DNA from 3 places in the Pseudarthrobacter sp. NIBRBAC000502772 genome. Region 2 is predicted to be linked to each of the others. Evidence: riboswitches for the same ligand, from Rfam matches in the RefSeq annotation. Region 2 holds a riboswitch; each other region holds the start of a gene.

Region 1 (5,859 bases), 330 kb from region 2:
GGCCTTCGTGCTGCTGATGTCCTTGCGTGGGGCTTGTATGCCGGCTACGTGGTGCGTTCCTGAAAAGCGGGCCGGGCTGAGGGCCTCCCATCGCGGGTCCGTCCGGCCATCCAGCAGGTCCCGGCAGATGGCCGCCGCCGCCGGGGCCAGGAGCACTCCGTGGCGGAAGAATCCGGTGGCAACTATCAGCCCGGCAATGTCCGCTGTGTTCCCCGTCCTTGGTGCGGAAGACGGTACGCGGCCGAGGAGAGGGGCGTTGTCCGGGGTCGCAGGCCTTGCCCGTGCCGTGCATTCCAGGAGTTCAAGCTCCGAGACGGCCGGCACCAAAACCTGGGCGTCCCGCAGCAACTGGTAGACGCCGCCCGCCGAGACAGCGGCGTCGCCCGTCCCGGCGAGCGCGTCTTCCCGCTGCGTAGCCCCGATCACCACCGTGCCGTCCTGCCGGGGAACGATGTAGACCGGCACACCATGGACCATTCCGCGGACCGTGGAGGTGAGGAGCGGGCGCAGGTGCTGCGGAACAGCCAGCCGCAGGATGTCACCGTAGACGGGCCGCAGGGGCAGGTGCAGTCCAACCGGCAGGCCCTCCAGCGACCCCGCCTGCAATCCGTTGGCCACGATGGTCTCCCTGGCTTGGACAGTCCCGCCGTGGGCGAGCCTCACGCCGATGACGCGGCCGTCCTCCCAGAGCAGGGCAGCGGCACGCTGGTCAACGGCGAATCCCGCGCGGGCACCTGCCACGGCGGTTCCTGCTTCCGGTTCGTGGAGGGCCAGGACTTCCTGGAGGCACGCCACGAGTTTCCGTGGATCCACCTGGTGGTCGGCGGGGATGTCCAGGGCGCAGGATATGGCCGGACTGAGCAGGGAATCCCTGGTCCTGGCCTCACGGACAGTCAGGGGTTCCACCACCAGGCCGCTGGCCTGCTGCACGGCCCGCAGGTCCATCAGCGCCCGGCGGTCCGCAGCGTCCGCGCCGATGGCGAGGGTCGGCGTCGTCAGATATCCGGTATCGCCAGCCCCGGCCAGGGCGAGGTCCGCCGCAAAGGCAGGCCACAGGCCCGAGGATGCCAGCATCAGCTCAAGGAGGTCTTCCTCCTGGTAGTGCAGTTCGCTCACAGGGGCCAGCATGCCGGCGGCTGCCCAGCTGGCGCCGTTGCCGGGCGCTTCATCGATCAGCACGACGGAACGGCCGGATCGCCGGACTTCCCAGGCTATGGCGTGGCCGATGACTCCGCCGCCGATGACGGCCACGTCGGCGTGCAGGGCGGTGGCCGGGCTGGCTGGTGCGGGCTCACGTGGGCTGCTTATCGCGGGGGGCATATGTTCCTTCCCTACGCCGGTACTAGCCGGATCAGGTCAAGCGGTCGGCTCTGACGCCCTCTCAGCCCGGCCGCTTTGTGACGGCTGCATCGGGCTCCCGCAGTACCCGCCCAGTTTAGGGGACTTAGGCTGGTTTCCATGAACGCGCAATCCTTCGCCGCTGCAGGCACGCCCTCCGCCCCCTCCGCCGCTCCCGAATCCTTGACCGGAACAGACTCCGCCGGCGGCACAAACACCGGCCTCCCGCACAGCGCCAGGCTGTACCTGTGCACCGACGCGCGCCGGGACCGCGGGGACTTTGGCGAGTTTGTGGACGCGGCGTTTGCCGGCGGCGTGGACATCATCCAGCTCCGGGACAAGGCCATCGAGGCAGCCGAGGAGTTGGAGCTGCTGGCCGTGCTTCAGGCCGCGGCCGAACGCCACGGAAAGCTGTGGGCAGTCAATGACCGTGCCGATATCGCGTTGCTCTCCGGCGCCCCCGTCTTCCACATCGGGCAGAAGGATCTGCCGGTCGCTTCCGCCCGCACGCTGCTCGGGGCACCAGCCGTGATCGGCCTTTCCACGCACAGCGCCGAGCAGATCGAAGGGGCCATCCGGCTGTCCGGTGGGCTGACTGACCAAGGCGGCCTGGACTACTTCTGCGTAGGACCGGTCTGGGCCACTCCGACGAAACCGGGCCGGGCCGCCGTCGGCCTTGACCTGGTGCGGTACGCGGCCGAAGCCGTCCGCGCTGCCGGTGGCACCCAGGCCACGCTGCCCTGGTTTGCTATCGGAGGCATCGATCTCGGCAACGTGGAGCAGGTGGTGGAGGCCGGCGCCGGCAGGATTGTTGTGGTGCGTGCCATCACCGAAGCCTCGGACCCCGCAGCGGCGGCCGTGGCACTCCTGGCGGCCCTGGACGCCGGCGCATCCTGACAATCCCCCGCGTGGCGGGCGGCGGGCGTGCACGATCCGTGGAAATCGAGCTAACCTGATTTTCGTGTCACATCATAGGTTGGCCCCCAATGTCCACGAGCAAACGAACGACCTCGCGGCGGCGCTGAGCGCCCTGCGGACCGAGCTGGAACTGCCGGGGCCCTACCCGGCGGAGGCGGTCCGGGACGCGGAAGCGGCAGTGGCCGCGCACGAGTTGCCGGGTGCTGACCTGACGGATGTGGCCTTCCTCACTATCGATCCGGCGTCGTCCACTGACCTGGACCAGGCGCTGTTCATCGAGCGTGCGGCCGCTGGCTACCGGGTGCTTTACGCCATCGCTGACGTGCCGTCCTTTGTCCGCCCCGGCGGCGGACTGGACGCCGAGACCCGGCGCCGCGGCCAGACGTTCTACGCCCCTGACGGCCGTATCCCGCTGCACCCGGAAGTCATCAGCGAAGGGGCAGGCAGCCTTCTGGCCGGCCAGCTGTGTTCCGCCTACGTCTGGGAGTTCGGGCTGGACGACGCCGCGCAGGTCTCCACTGTGAGCGTCCAGAGGGCCACCATCCGCAGCCGGGCCAAGCTGAGCTACAAGGGAGTCCAGGCCGAATTCGACGCCGGGACGGCCGGCCCTGTCCTGCAGCTCCTGAAGGAAGTGGGCCTCAAGCGCGTTGAACTGGAGCGGCAGCGCGGCGGCGCCAGCCTGAACATGCCCGAGCAGGAAATCGTGCAGCTGCCCGACGGCGGCTACCGGATTGCCGCGGCGCCGCAGCTTCCGGTGGAGGACTGGAACGCCCAGATCTCCCTGATGACGGGGATGGCGGCGGCAGACCTGATGCTGGCGGGAGAAGTGGGCATCCTGCGCACCATGCCCGCCCCGGACGAGCGCTCCCTGCGTCACTTCCGCATCCAGACTGAGGCATTGGGCAAGCCGTGGGACGGCAAGATCAGCTACGGCGAATACCTCCGCAGCCTTGACCCGACCGAGCCCCGGCAACTGGCCATCCTGCACTCAGCCGGCATGCTGTTCCGCGGCGCCAGCTACACGGCGTTCGACGGCACAGTCCCGAAAGAGGCCATCCAGTCCGCCATCGGCGCTGCCTATGCCCACACTACGGCACCGCTCCGGCGTCTGATCGACCGTTTTGTCCTGGTGATCTGCGAAGCCCTGAGCAACGGCAAGCCGGTACCGGACTGGGCGCGGGAAGCCCTGCCGTCCCTGCCGGAGATCATGGCCGGATCCGACCAGCTGGCATCTCGGATGGAACGCATGGCGCTGGACACCGTGGAGGCCGCGCTCCTGGTCAACCATGTGGGCCAGGAATTCGATGCGATCGTGATTTCCGGCTCCAAGCCGCAGAAGGACAACGGCAACGGGAAAAGCGGGAACGGCACCAGGAACGGAGCCGCAAAAAATGGAAACGGCCCCTCGGGGATCATCCAGATCGCCGAACCCGCCGTGACGGCCCGGTGCGGCGGTGACCTGGAATCCGGCACCAAGGTGCGGGTCCGCCTGATCTCTTCCGACATCGCTGCCCGCGAGGTCCACTTCGAGCTGCTGGCCTAAAGGTTTTGCGCGCCGCCTGATCGGCCCAAAGCCGGGATTCAGGGTCCGTACGGCTAGACTGAAGAAGTAGATATGGATGCCCGGTCGTTGATTTCCTTGATTTTGAATTCAACAAGCCCGCCCCTACGCGATCTTGAGATGCACCCGTTGGTCACCAGTGCCAGCATTTTGATAGCCCGCGATCGGCTTCCACTGGATTTGCTTGCGCGCTTCGAGCGTGCTCCGGAACGGCCACGTTGGCCGGCCCGTTGAGCAGGCAGCGCCAATGCCCAAATGAATAAGGAAACTCCCCTGTGAGTGAATTGCATACCCACCAGATCCTGACTGACGACTCCGGCATCGAGACGATCGAACCCGAAGAAACCATCATCTCGGACGAGAAGCCGCACGAGATCGAGGAGAAATCCTTCGCTGACTACAACGTCCGCGCCGACATCGTGGAGTCCCTCGCCGACGCCGGGATCACCCACCCCTTCCCCATCCAGGCCATGACCCTGCCGGTGGCGCTTTCGGGCCACGACATCATCGGGCAGGCCAAGACCGGCACCGGCAAGACCCTCGGCTTCGGCATTCCCGCGCTGCAGCGCGTGGTGGGTCCGGACGACGCCGGCTACGACAGGCTCGCCGTTCCGGGTGCACCGCAGGCCCTGGTCATCGTGCCCACCCGCGAGCTGGCCGTCCAGGTGGCCAATGATCTCCAGAACGCTTCCCGCAAGCGGAACGCCCGCATCACCACCATCTACGGCGGCCGTGCCTACGAGCCCCAGGTGGAGGCCCTGCAGAACGGCGTCGAGGTAGTTGTCGGTACTCCCGGCCGCCTCATCGACCTCTACAAGCAGAAGCACCTGGTCCTGAAGAACGTCAAGATGGTCATCCTCGACGAGGCCGACGAAATGCTGGACCTCGGCTTCCTGCCGGACGTGGAAACCCTCATCGCCGGTACCCCCGCAGTCCGCCAGACCCTGCTGTTCTCTGCCACCATGCCCGGCCCGGTCATCGCCATGGCCCGCCGCTACATGACGCAGCCCACCCACATCCGGGCCGCTGATCCGGACGACGAGGGCCTCACCAAGCGCGACATCCGCCAGCTCATCTACCGTGCCCACAGCATGGACAAGATCGAGGTCGTTGCCCGCATCCTGCAGGCACGCGGCCGCGGCCGGACCATCATCTTCACCAAAACCAAGCGCACCGCCGCGAAGGTTGCCGAGGAGCTCGTGGACCGCGGCTTCGCCGCCGCCGCCATCCACGGTGACCTGGGCCAGGGCGCCCGTGAGCAGGCGCTCCGCGCCTTCCGCAACAACAAGGTGGACGTCCTGGTGGCCACCGACGTCGCCGCCCGCGGCATCGACGTTGACGACGTCACGCACGTCATCAACTACCAGTGCGTTGAAGATGAAAAGATCTACCTGCACAGGGTGGGCCGCACCGGCCGCGCGGGCAACAAGGGCACAGCAGTGACGTTCGTCGACTGGGACGACATGCCGCGCTGGGGCCTGATCAACAAGGCGCTGGGACTCAGCGTCCCGGAGCCCGTGGAAACGTACTCCTCCTCGCCGCACCTGTACGAAGAGCTGGACATCCCGGAAGGCACCAAGGGCCGCCTCCCCCGCAACAAGCGTGTGCTGGCCGGCGTCGACGCCGAGGTCCTCGAGGACCTGGGCGAGACCGGCAAGAAGAACACCCGTCCCAGCGGTGGCCGTGACAGCGGGCGCGACAGCAGCCGCGACGCCGGCCGCTCCGGTGCTCGCGACAGCAGCAGCCGCCGCACCAGCGAGCCCGGCGGACGCTCCGGCGACCGCCGTCGTCGTACCTCTGATGCGGCGACCGCCGGCACCAGCCCCGCCCCCGAACCGGCTGCTGCGGCTCCGGCCGAAGGCGAAGTGGACCCCCGTGCCCGCCGCAGCCGGACCCGCACCCGCCGCCGCAACGGCGAAGTGGTGGCCGGTGCCGACAACGGCCCGCAGCAGCGCAGCACCGAGGCATAACAGCCTCGATGACTGACACCGTCTGGGCGCCGGACGGCAGCAACCTGGTGGTTCACGCGGACAACGCGGAGT
Region 2 (5,859 bases):
ACCGTGAAATGCTCTTCCGCCCACTCGATGACACGCTCGTCGATGCCCTCATAGCGGCCGCAGGCAAAAACCAGCTGGTCCTCTTCTGCGAGCTCATGGGCAAGGGCCTGGTTGAAGCGCTCCCCTGCCGGCGACGGGACGATCAGAACCGGTTTGGCGGGCTCGGCCGCCGTGGCCTCGGCACCCGCTGCGGCTTCACCGGATCCGGCCACAGCAGCTGCGGCAACAGCAGCCAACGCCTGTGCCCAAGGCTCGGGCTTCATGACCATGCCCGCGCCGCCGCCGTACGGCGTGTCGTCCACTGAGCGGTGCTTGTCGGTGGTGAAATCACGCAGGTCATGGACGCGCAGGTCCAACAGGCCGTCCTGGCGGGCCTTGCCAATGAGCGAGAGCTCCAGGGGCGCCAGGTACTCCGGGAAGATACTGACGACGTCGATTCTCATCTACGCGTTTTCCTCCGCTTCGCCGTCGTTGACCTCAAAGAGACCGTCCGGCGGCGTCAGCAGGACGAAGCCACCGGCCACATTGACCTCCGGAACGATCTGCTCCACAAACGGGACAAGGATTTCCTTGCCGTCCGGCGTTTCAACCACGAGCAGGTCCTGGACCGGCAAGGTGTGCAGGGCGGCGATCTTGCCGACCACCTGCGACCCGACGCGCGCCTCGAGCCCTACCAGTTCGTGCTCGTACCAGCCTTCGTCGTCGTCCTCGTCCAGCTCTTCGGTTTCGATGAAAAGCTTGGCGCCGCGCAGGGTCTCTGCCTGGTTGCGGGTCTCGATTCCTTCGAATGCGAGCAGCAGGATGTCCTTGTTCCAGCGCGCACCCTCAACAATGAGCGGGCCGGCCGATGCAGGCTCCACCACAAACTCGGTACCGGGAACAAACCGGTCCCCCGGAGCGTCGGTCAGCACCTGGACCGTCACTTCGCCGCGGATTCCATGCGGTTTGCCGATTCGTGCCACCTGAAGCTGCATCTGTTCCTCTGTTTCGGTTTGTGGATTCTCCACGGTCTTGTGGTGAAAGCACTCCGGCCCCTCCACCGTTGCTGGTGGAAGGGCCGGAGCAAAAACTGATGTTGCTGAGCGCTTAGCGGCGGCGGTCGGTATCGACGACGTCGACCCTGACCGGCTCGCCGTCTGCCAGTGCCGCCACAACGGTGCGCAATGCCCGTGCCGTACGGCCCTGGCGGCCGATCACCCGTCCCAGGTCATCCTGATGAACACGAACCTCGAGGGTGTCCCCGCGGCGGTTGTTCTTCGAGCTGACCTTGACATCTTCCGGCGAATCAACGATTCCCCGGACGAGGTGTTCGAGCGCTTCTGCCAGCAATCTACTCAGCCTCGGTGGTCTCTGCTTCGGCCGGGGCCTCGGCTGCGTCAGACTGCTTTGACTTCTTGGTGATGGCTTCCGGGATGATCACGGAACCCTTTTCCGGGGCAACAAAGGCAGCCTTCGGAGCTTTGGTCTTCAGGGTGCCTTCCTGGCCCGGCAGGCCCTTGAACTTCTGCCAGTCACCGGTGATCTTCAGGATCGCGGCAACCTGCTCGGACGGCTGTGCGCCGACGCCGAGCCAGTACTGGGCACGGTCCGTGTCCACCTCGATGTATGAGGGCTCTTCGGTGGGGTGGTACTTGCCGATCTCTTCGATGGCACGGCCGTCACGCTTGGAGCGTGCGTCCATGACGACGATGCGGTAGTACGGTGCGCGCATCTTGCCAAAGCGCTTAAGGCGAATCTTTACGGCCACTTTTGTGGTCACTCCTGTTTCAGAAAAGGGGTGAACCGACGTTCTGCACCCGTGGGGCGGGCCATACTTGAGGGTTCGAAGGACAGGATCCGGACGCGGAGAGAGGGGCCACGCAGATCGAGTACCTGTTTATTGTGCCAGATCAGCGTCCGGATTTCGACTTGACACGTCGGGATGGGGCAGCGGGCGGACCCGGCGGGCCACGGCCGGCCTACGACGACCAGACATACACCCCGGTGCGTGCGGCGTCATCGACGGAGTTGGCAAGCTCAGCGAACTGCTGGACATACGTCCGGGCCTCGGCCACGCCGAACGGCATGTCATCCTGGGCGGCCCACTTTTCAGCGACGTCGTCCAGGACATTGCCTTCGCCTTCAGTCTCGTAGCTGAGCAGGTCCGCGAGCGCACGCACCATGGCCGGCGGGACCCCGAGGAGGGAATCGCTGGCCACGTCAACCATGGCCAGCTCGTAGTCCGCGCCACCGGCGTGCACAGCAACGCCGGCAAGGTCGCCAAGCTGCTCGATTTCGAAATCGCTGATTCCGGGAATCCGCAGGGCCTGGCCCGCCGGGGAGCCGCCTGCATCCAGGACGCCCGCCCGCTTCAGCGCGGCATCGTGAGTGGAAACAAAAATTTCAGTGAAACCCATGGGAACAGCCCTCATTCCGTCGACGGTGCGGCCTGGAAGGGCAGCAGCAAGTGCCACCCCGGCCGTTCAGAATCAGCCTAGTACAAGGCAGGCCGCACATTTGGCAGCCGCACTCAGCGGACGGCGACCCGGATATTGTTGCGCCACGGGTCCTCGAAGCGAAGCTCGGCGCCCGTGTGGTGCGAGGCCACACCGGCGACCTTCAGGCGGTCGGCGAGCGCTCCGACGTCATCCCCGGAAGGGACCTCGATGAGCACTTCGCCGAGGCCCAGGGTGTCCTTGCGGGGACCGGCTCCGCGGCTGTTCCAGACGTTCATCGCCATGTGGTGGTGATACCGGCCCGCTGAGACAAACAGTGCCTGCCCGTGCCAGCCGGCGGTCTTTTCGAAGCCCAGCGTGCCCACGTAGAAATCGTGCGCAGACTGGACGTCGCCCACCTGGAGGTGGACGTGGCCCACGCCGGCTTCGCTGGCCCGCTGGCCCGCCACGGATTCCTGGGTCAGGTGCTGCTCGAGGTAGCGCTGCGGCGGCAGTGCCAGGCTGTCCATCACTACATCCTTCCCGTTCCACGACCAGTTTTCGCGGGGCCTGTCCCAGTACAGTTCGACGCCGTTGCCCTCGGGGTCGTTGAAGTAGAAGGCCTCGCTGACGAGGTGGTCGGCGCTGCCGGTGAAGGACCGGGGTTCGTACTGGGCGGCGGTGGCTACCGTGGCGGCAAGCGAAGCCTGGTCGTCAAACAGCAGTGCGGTGTGGAACAGCCCGGCCTCTCCCCTGCCAGGCAGATTCAAGGACGGGGCGGCCGCGAGATGGACCAGCGGGCGTTGAAGGCGGCCAAGATAGACGCCGCCGTCCTGTTCCGCGACGATCTCCAGGCCGAGCGCACGCTGGTAGTAGTCGGTCATCAGCTTCATGTCGCCCACCTTGAGCATCACGGTGCCCATGGAGAGGTCGGCAGGAAGGAGATCCCGGCTGGTGGCTTCTGCAGTCATGTGAAAACTCCCGGTCCGTTGGCCTTCGGATGGAAGGCGGCTATGCTTCCAATTTACTTGAAGCTTCAATTTAATTCAAGTGGCGGAGCAGACAGACTGCGACCGCTTTCCGGTGATTGCTGTCACCAGTCCACCCTCGGCCTGTGGTAGCTTCGACTTGACCACACGGGAGCCCTTGCAGGGGCTGAGATCGGGCTGACGCAGCCTGCGACCGTTGAACCTGTCCGGGTAATGCCGGCGAAGGAAGTGAGTATTCATTGAATACACAAGAAACACAGCTGATCCCTGCCCAAAATGAAGCCGACGTGGATCAAACGCTCCAGCCTGAAACCCAGTCACTGAAGTCCCACTCGCTGGCGTTTATCAACGATGAGGCCACCGGGATCCGGGTACCCGTGACCGAGATCGCGCTGGAACCGTCGCCGAACGGGGAGGCGAACGGGCCTTTCCGGACCTACCGCACGGCCGGTCCGGGCAGTGATCCGGTGGTGGGCCTCAACCCGTTCCGCTCGGAGTGGATCGCCGCCCGCGGCGATACCGCGCCGTACAGCGGACGGGAACGGAACCTGCTCGACGACGGCAAGTCGGCAGTGCGCCGCGGCGCCGCCTCTGCGGAGTGGAAGGGCGGGCAACCGGTGCCCCGCCGCGCCGTCGAAGGCAAGACCGTCACCCAGATGCACTATGCGCGGCAGGGTGTCATCACCCCCGAGATGCAGTTCATCGCCCTCCGCGAGAATTGCGACGTGGAACTGGTCCGCAGCGAGGTGGCGGCCGGCCGGGCCATCATCCCCAACAACATCAACCACCCGGAATCCGAACCGATGATCATCGGCAAGGCCTTCCTGGTGAAGATCAATGCCAACATCGGCAACTCGGCCGTGACAAGCTCCATTGCCGAGGAAGTGGACAAACTCCAGTGGGCCACGCAGTGGGGAGCTGACACGGTGATGGACCTCTCCACCGGCGATGACATCCACACCACCCGGGAATGGCTCATCCGCAACTCTCCCGTGCCCATCGGTACGGTGCCCATTTACCAGGCGCTGGAGAAGGTCAACGGCGAGGCCAACGCCCTGACGTGGGAGATCTACCGGGACACCGTCATTGAGCAGTGCGAGCAGGGGGTGGACTACATGACCATCCACGCCGGTGTGCTGCTGCGTTACGTGCCGCTGACGGCCAACCGCGTCACCGGCATCGTCTCCCGGGGCGGCGCGATCATGGCCGGGTGGTGCCTGGCCCACCACCAGGAGAACTTCCTGTACACCCACTTCGACGAGCTGTGCGAGATCTTCGCCAAGTACGACGTCGCGTTCTCCCTGGGCGACGGACTGCGCCCGGGGGCTACGGCGGACGCCAACGACGCCGCCCAGTTCGCCGAGCTGGACACCCTGGCTGAACTGACCCAGCGGGCGTGGGAATTCGATGTGCAGGTCATGGTGGAAGGTCCCGGGCACGTCCCGTTCCACCTGGTGCGGGAGAACGTGGAACGCCAGCAGGAACTCTGCAAGGGCGCCCCGTTCTACACGCTGGGGCCGCTGGTCACGGATATTGCCCCCGGCTACGACCACATCACGTCCGCCATCGGCGCCACCGAAATCGCCCGGTACGGCACGGCGATGCTTTGTTACGTCACGCCCAAGGAACACCTTGGCCTGCCGAACAAGGACGATGTGAAAACCGGAGTGATCACCTACAAGATCGCCGCCCACGCAGCAGACCTTGCCAAGGGCCACCCCGGCGCCCATGAGCGGGATGATGCACTGTCCAAGGCCCGGTTCGAGTTCCGCTGGCGCGACCAGTTCGCGCTGTCCCTGGATCCGGTCACGGCGGAGGCCTTCCATGACGAGACGCTGCCGGCCGAACCGGCCAAAACCGCCCACTTCTGCTCCATGTGCGGCCCGAAGTTCTGCTCCATGAAGATCAGCCAGGACATCAGGGACGAATACGGTTCGGCAGATTCGCAGGCGGCCATTGCCGAGGCCTACAGCGGGATGCGCGAAAAGAGTGCGGAGTTCCTGGCCGCCGGCGGAAAGGTCTACCTCCCCGAGCTTCGGATCCCGGCCGGGAACTGACGGCTCAGGAAGCCTGAACCGAGCGTGACCTGCCGACGTCGGCGATGAAGGACCGGATGGCACGGTCACCTTCGGCAGAGTCCTGGGGCCGGTGTCCTCCCGCAGCGATGCGGTGCAGGGCACCGGTTTCCTGCAGATATCCGGCGATTTCCTCGTAGAGCGGTTCCCACCCACCCGTAAGGACCATGGTGGGGACGCCCGGAACTATGTGCAGCGGGGCCTCCCAGGACGGCGCCTGCAACCGGAGCCGGCGCGCCGACCGTTTTTCCTCCGGCGTGGTGGGCTCCTGCAGGTCCGCCGCGAACATTCGCCGCACGAACTCACGTTGGAAGTCTTCATCGCTGAGCTGGTGCCGGACGTCGAACAGCGGTTGCATCAGGGCGCGGTGCGCGGCCGTGG
Region 3 (5,859 bases), 1.6 Mb from region 2:
CGCGCAGCATAAAACCGATTCCCAGCTGAAGGGAACCCTCGCTGATCGACCAGATCCCGACGTCGAGCAGTACAGCGCCGCTGTCCGCCGCGACGATCGCCGTGCTCCAGCCGCCCAGGGCTGCCGCGATGATGAGCGGCCAGCCGCGCTGCCACAGCAGGCGCAGGGTGAGGCCGGCCAGCGGAAAGAGCGCCAGCTCGGCCGCAAGCGCCACCGAGGCGGACACCCAGTCGATGGAGAGCGCCAGCACCAGGGTGATGAGGAAGACGACGGCGAACTTGGCCAGCGGGTTGGCGCGCGTCAGCAGCGCGTGGTTGCCGCGGAGGGTCAGGGCATCCCTCATGCCGCACCTGCTTCCTGGCGGGCGCCGCCGCGCGAGGCCGGGCCGAGCCGCAGTCCGGCCCCGCCCAGGACTGCGCTGAATTCCTGGTCGTGGGTCACGGAAACCACGGAGGTCCCGGCGTCGAGCAGTTCTGAGAGGAACGAGGCGAGCTCGGCCCAGGTGTTGGCATCCTGGCCGAACGTCGGCTCGTCGAGGACCAGCACACGAGGGTGGGCCGCGAGGACAGTGGCCACCGAGAGGCGCCGCTTTTCGCCTCCCGAGAGCGTGTATGGATTGGCGTCCACCAGGTGCGTCAGGCGCAGCCGTTCCAGCAGCTCATCCACCCGCTCCTCGCCATGCCCCAGGTGCCGCGGGCCGAACATCAGCTCGTCCAGCACGCGGCCGGTCACGAACTGGTGCTCAGGCTCCTGGAACACGGTTCCGATGCGGGAAATCAGCTGGTTGGCTTTCCATTTGAAGGGATCGATCCCGGCCCCCTCGGAAAGCTCGACGGCGGCGGACACCTTCCCCGCCACCGGCGCCAGAAGCCCGGCGAGCGTCAGCGCAAACGTTGACTTGCCGGCGCCGTTGGGCCCCGTGACGGTGAGTGCCTGGCCGGAACGGACCTGGGCCGTGATGCCCAGCTGCACCGGTACGGGCGGGATGGTCCGGAAGCCGCGGCGCCGCGGACGCTCGCGGGAGACGGCCAGGTCCTCGGCCGCCAGCAGCAGGTCACCTGAGCCTGCGGACACGCGGCGGCGGGTTGCCGGAACATAGCCCGGCACCCAGACGCCTGCGCCGATCAGCATGTCCCGTGCCTCCGCGAGCACCTGGTCCGGCGGCCCGTCCAGCAGGACTGCGGACGTAGCGGAGGAAGCAGCGGAACCCGCTGCCGAGCCCGGCTGCAGCACCACAATCCGGTCCACCAGGTCCTTCCAGACGGACACGCGGTGTTCCACCACAACGAGGGTGGCACCGGTTTTGTCCAGGCAGCGGCCCACGGCGTCGCGGACTTCCAGCACGCCGGCGGGATCCAGGTTCGCGGTGGGCTCATCCAGCAGGATCAGCCCGGGCCGCATCGCGAGGATCCCGGCCAGCGCCAGACGCTGCTTCTGCCCGCCGGACAGGGCCGACGTCGGGTGGTCCAGCGGGAGCCGGCCCGCACCAGCGCCGCCGTCGGCGTTCAAACCGGAGCCCGCACCAGCGCCGTCGCTGGCGTTCAAACCGCCGCCCCCGGCACTCCGCAGCCCGACGTCGTCGAGCGCTTCATGGACGCGCCGCCAGATCTCGTCCCGTGGAACGGCGAGGTTCTCGGCGCCGAAGGCGACGTCGTCACCCAGGCGCGACAGAACAACCTGCGTTTCCGGATCCTGCTGCATCAGGCCCGAGCGGCCGCGTTGCCCGCGGGGCACCACACCGTCGATCAGCAGCGAACCGGTTTCGTCGGCGTCGTCCTCTTCATCCCCCAGCACCCCTGCGAGCGCGTGCAGCAGCGTTGACTTGCCCGCGCCCGACGGGCCCAGCAGCAGCACCCGCTCGCCGGGAGCGATGTCGAGGTCGAGCCCCCGGACGGCGGGGGCGGAACGTCCGGCATGCCGCCAGCCCCAGGCACGGGCGGACACCGCGGCGGGTCGTACTCCGTAAGCGCCGGCGTCGGAAGCGGTCATCAGTTGAAGACGGGCTCCGACGCTGCCTTCCGGGACGCGAACGAGCTCAGCACACCGGTCCTGGCCAGGCCGCGGGTGGCGATCCAGGACAGCGCGCCCGCAATCACCGCGCCGGAGATGGTGCAGAACACGATGTACGCGAGCTTGTCGCCGGGCTCGTAGGCGATGTTCCAGCCCCACGGCAGGAACGAGTCATTGAGGCCGCAGAACAGGCCCGCGCCGGCACCGGCCAGCAGCGCGGCGATGAGGTTGTACTTCTGGTGCAGGAAGGACTTGAACCGGAAGTTGCCGTACACCAGCAGGAAGAACACCAGCTCGGCGCCCAGGCCCTGGAGGAGTCCGGAGATCAGCACGGTGGCGCCGTACTGCGAGCCCATGATGAGTTCGCCGGTGGCGGCCACCGCTTCGCAGAAGAGCGCCGCGCCGGGTTTGCGGATGATGAGCATGCCCAGCACTGCCGGGATCATCCAGCCGCCGGCGATCAGGCCGGTCAGCGGGGGGTAAACGGCGTTCATGGGGGCGGAGACGATGCCGGCGCCCTGGGACCAGGCCCAGAAGATCACGCCGCCGGTGATGGCGATGAGTGCCGCCACCACGATGTCCACAACGCGCCAGGTATTGCCGGGTTTTTTGATTGCTGCAGTTGTCATTTTGGTCCTCCTGAGGAACAGGAGGGGAAAGTGCCCCGGCGTGCGGCGCTGCCGCCGTTTCCGGACACTTCGAGAACTCGACTCCCTTGCGCCGGTACTAACCGGATCAGGTTCGAGGGTCTGCGGCTGTCCGCACTCTCAGCGCCCACCTGCGGTTCCCTGGCAATGCCAGTGATGTCCGACGGCGGCGCTCCCCTGTCGTAAATAAATCTGCCCTGATGGGCGTGCTCCAGTTTACACCGCGGGCGGGGTAGATTGTGGGCCATGACTGCCAACAACCCGACTGTGACTGCGTTCAATCCTGATTCGACGGTGCCCCAGCCGGCGGGGCTGCTTGAGGCCCTGATTGCCCGGGTCGAAGCCGAGATCAACGAGCTGCAGTTTCCGCATTTCAGCAAGGACGACTCCCTCAACCTCGGGCTGCTCCTGGTGGAGCTGGGCAAATCGCGCCGGCTGCCTATCGCGATCGACATCACCAAGGGCGAGCAGGTCCTTTTCCATGTTGCCCTGGACGGCGCCACCCCCGACAACGAGCACTGGATCCGGGCCAAGCAGCGCACCGCCGCCAGGTATGAGATCCCGTCGCTGCTGGTGGGCCTGCGCGGCAGGCTGCACGGCGGCCGGATCGAGGACCACGGCTGGTTCGACGAGTCCACCTACGCCCCGCACGGCGGCTGCTTCCCGGTCTACGTCGCCGGTGTGGGTGCAGTGGCCACGGTGACGGTCTCGGGCCTGCCACAGCAGCAGGACCACGATCTGGTGGTGGAAGCCCTGCGGGAGATTCTGGAGTCCATGCAGCCGGGTTAGGCTAAAGGAAGTCCCGGATCCGCTCACAAGGAGTTCAACGAATGAACCTGTTCATCAAGCTGCTCGGCACTGCAATCAGCATCGGCGCCGGGTTCGTCGGCACCAAGGTGGTCAATACCGTGTGGGAAAAGTCCACCGGCCGGAAGCCTCCCACCGGCAAGGACGAAGACACTCCCACCACCCTGCGCTCGGCCCTGACGTTCGCGCTCATTTCGGCCTCGGTCAGCACCATCATCCAGGTGCTCGCCAACCGCGGCACCCAGCGGGCCATCACCCGCTTCGCCAAGTCCCAGGACATCGTCTAACCGCACCACCAGCCCCTGAGTTCTTGTCCAGATAATCGGTTCAGACCGGCCGAGATACCCGATTATCTGGACAAAAACTCACACGGGACGCTGGGGCTGCGCGTGTCGCTCAGTCCCGCCGGCCGCCGTCGGACGCTTCATCCCTGGACGATTCATCCCGGGCCGATTGGGCCGCCTTCTGAACCACGGCTTCGAGTTCATCGGAGCTGAGCAGCTCACGGTGCAGGTGTTTGGTCCGGTAACCGGCGCGGCCCACCATATGGGCGGAAACCGGCACCGTCAGCAGCTGGAAAATCCAGGCCACCAGCAGCACCGGCCACACCCACCAGGTGCGCAGCTGCAGGCCGATGGCCGCCAGGAGCAGGAACAGCCCCAGCACCTGCGGCTTGGTGGCCGCGTGCATCCGGCTCAGCAGGTCCGGGAAGCGGAGCAGGCCCACGGCGGCGGCGAGCGACATGAGGGCACCCACCACCAGGAACACCGCCGACACGGCATCGATGACGTTATCAACCACGCTGGCCTCGGGATTCATTGGCTTGCTCCCGCCGGTCGGCCACGTAGCGCGCCACGGTCACCGACCCGATGAAGCCGACCACGGACAGCGCCACCAGCAGCATCAGGTTGTTCAGGTGCCGGTTGACGGCCATGTCGATGCACAGGGCCGCACCGAGGATCGCGAGCAGTACGTCGGAGGCCAGCACCCTGTCCAGCAGCGACGGGCCGCGGGAGATCCTGATGATGGCTCCCGCCGCTGCCAGCGAAAGAATGACTGCGGTGACAGCCAGGACGGTCTGCATCATGCTGCGGCCTCCTGCCGGATTGCTTCGAGTTCCTCGCGGGTGCCCATGATCCTGATCAGGCCCGCTTCGATGGAGCGGACTTCCTTGCGCAGGCTTTCCACTTCTTCCGGGCTGCTGACATTGAGCGCGTGGAGGTACAGGGTGGACGTTGACCGGTCCACTTCCACCACCAGCGAGCCCGGGATCAGCGAAATCACGTGTCCGGTGGCGGTGACCATCAGATCCTGGTGGCTCCGCAACGGCACCGCGACGACGGCGTTGATGACCCGCGGGCCGCGGACAGCCGCCAAGTACATCACCTCAACGCTGGCTGCCGCCACCCTGCCCAGGAAACGCAGGGCAAATGGCACTGCATAAAGAATGTTGAACCTGCCGCTGAGTTCCACCGGCGGCAGGTAGAAGATCCGGGCCACGAGCACGGCCAGCAACGCGCCGAAGAGCAGGTTGCCGGGGCTGAAGTCCTGCCACAGGGCGCCCCAGACAATCACCAGCCATACCAGCAGGGGCAGTTCCTGGCGGAGGGAAATCCGGCGGCGGCTCATTTGCCCCCACCGTCTTTCAGGGCCAGCGGGGGAACGTCCGTGTCCTCGCCCAGCACGGCCTGGATGTAGGCGGACCGGTCCAGCATTTCGTGGGCGGCCTGGTCCGAGACAGTGAACAACGGGCCCGCAAAAACAGTGAGTGACACGCCCAGGACCACCAGGCCCAGGGTTGACCCCACCATGGTGCGGGGCAGCAGCGTGACGTTTTTGCGGCCGGCCCGGCTGCCGGTATCCGAATCCTTGGGCTCGGCCAGCAGGACGGGGTCCGGGTGCTCGGCGTCCGAGGGCTTGCGCCAGAAGGCGCGGTTCCAGACCCTCGCAACGGCCAGCAGCGTCAGGAGGCTGGTGACCACGCCGCCGACCACCAGGGCGTAGGCCAGGGGCGTGCCCAGTTCGATGCCCGCCTGGATGAGCCCCACTTTCCCCAGGAAACCGGAGAACGGCGGGATCCCGGCCAGGTTCATGGCGGGGATAAAGAACAGCAGGGCCAGCATGGGTGACAGCTTGGCGAGGCCTGCCAGCCGGTCCACGGAGGAGCTGCCGCCGCGGCGTTCGATCAGGCCCGTAACCAGGAAGAGGCTGGTCTGGATGGTGATGTGGTGGGCCACGTAGAACACGGCGGCGCCCAGCCCGGCCACCGAGGACATCGCCAGGCCGAACACCATGTAGCCGATGTGGCTGACCAGGGTGAAGGACAACAGACGTTTGATGTCGCTCTGGGCCAAGGCGCCGAGGATTCCCACCACCATCGTCAGCAGCGCCGCCA

The links. A riboswitch is a leader RNA that binds a small molecule or an ion and turns the genes downstream of it on or off. The one in region 2 is predicted to bind thiamine pyrophosphate.
Region 1: another riboswitch for thiamine pyrophosphate. It lies ahead of thiO (glycine oxidase ThiO); the one in region 2 lies ahead of thiC (phosphomethylpyrimidine synthase ThiC).
Region 3: another riboswitch for thiamine pyrophosphate. It lies ahead of NIBR502772_RS00880 (ECF transporter S component); the one in region 2 lies ahead of thiC (phosphomethylpyrimidine synthase ThiC).

Annotation. Positions count from the first base shown of each region.
Region 1 covers NZ_CP041188.1:3,699,246-3,705,104, forward strand. The annotation lists gene thiO (glycine oxidase ThiO) at 1-1,320, opposite strand, end outside; TPP riboswitch at 1,311-1,431, opposite strand; gene thiE (thiamine phosphate synthase) at 1,459-2,235, shown strand; gene NIBR502772_RS17090 (RNB domain-containing ribonuclease) at 2,300-3,799, shown strand; gene NIBR502772_RS17095 (DEAD/DEAH box helicase) at 4,093-5,787, shown strand; gene NIBR502772_RS17100 (site-specific DNA-methyltransferase) at 5,796-5,859, shown strand, end outside.
Region 2 covers NZ_CP041188.1:3,370,985-3,376,843, forward strand. The annotation lists gene trmD (tRNA (guanosine(37)-N1)-methyltransferase TrmD) at 1-443, opposite strand, end outside; gene rimM (ribosome maturation factor RimM) at 444-974, opposite strand; gene NIBR502772_RS15610 (RNA-binding protein) at 1,087-1,329, opposite strand; gene rpsP (30S ribosomal protein S16) at 1,331-1,747, opposite strand; gene NIBR502772_RS15620 (hypothetical protein) at 1,959-2,396, opposite strand; gene NIBR502772_RS15625 (VOC family protein) at 2,510-3,385, opposite strand; TPP riboswitch at 3,541-3,648, shown strand; gene thiC (phosphomethylpyrimidine synthase ThiC) at 3,643-5,460, shown strand; gene NIBR502772_RS15635 (alpha/beta fold hydrolase) at 5,465-5,859, opposite strand, start outside.
Region 3 covers NZ_CP041188.1:168,522-174,380, forward strand. The annotation lists gene NIBR502772_RS00870 (energy-coupling factor transporter transmembrane protein EcfT) at 1-343, opposite strand, end outside; gene NIBR502772_RS00875 (ABC transporter ATP-binding protein) at 340-1,989, opposite strand; gene NIBR502772_RS00880 (ECF transporter S component) at 1,989-2,639, opposite strand; TPP riboswitch at 2,705-2,846, opposite strand; gene NIBR502772_RS00885 (heme-degrading domain-containing protein) at 2,904-3,446, shown strand; gene NIBR502772_RS00890 (DUF4235 domain-containing protein) at 3,488-3,751, shown strand; gene mnhG (monovalent cation/H(+) antiporter subunit G) at 3,861-4,283, opposite strand; gene NIBR502772_RS00900 (monovalent cation/H+ antiporter complex subunit F) at 4,258-4,551, opposite strand; gene NIBR502772_RS00905 (Na+/H+ antiporter subunit E) at 4,548-5,093, opposite strand; gene NIBR502772_RS00910 (Na+/H+ antiporter subunit D) at 5,090-5,859, opposite strand, start outside.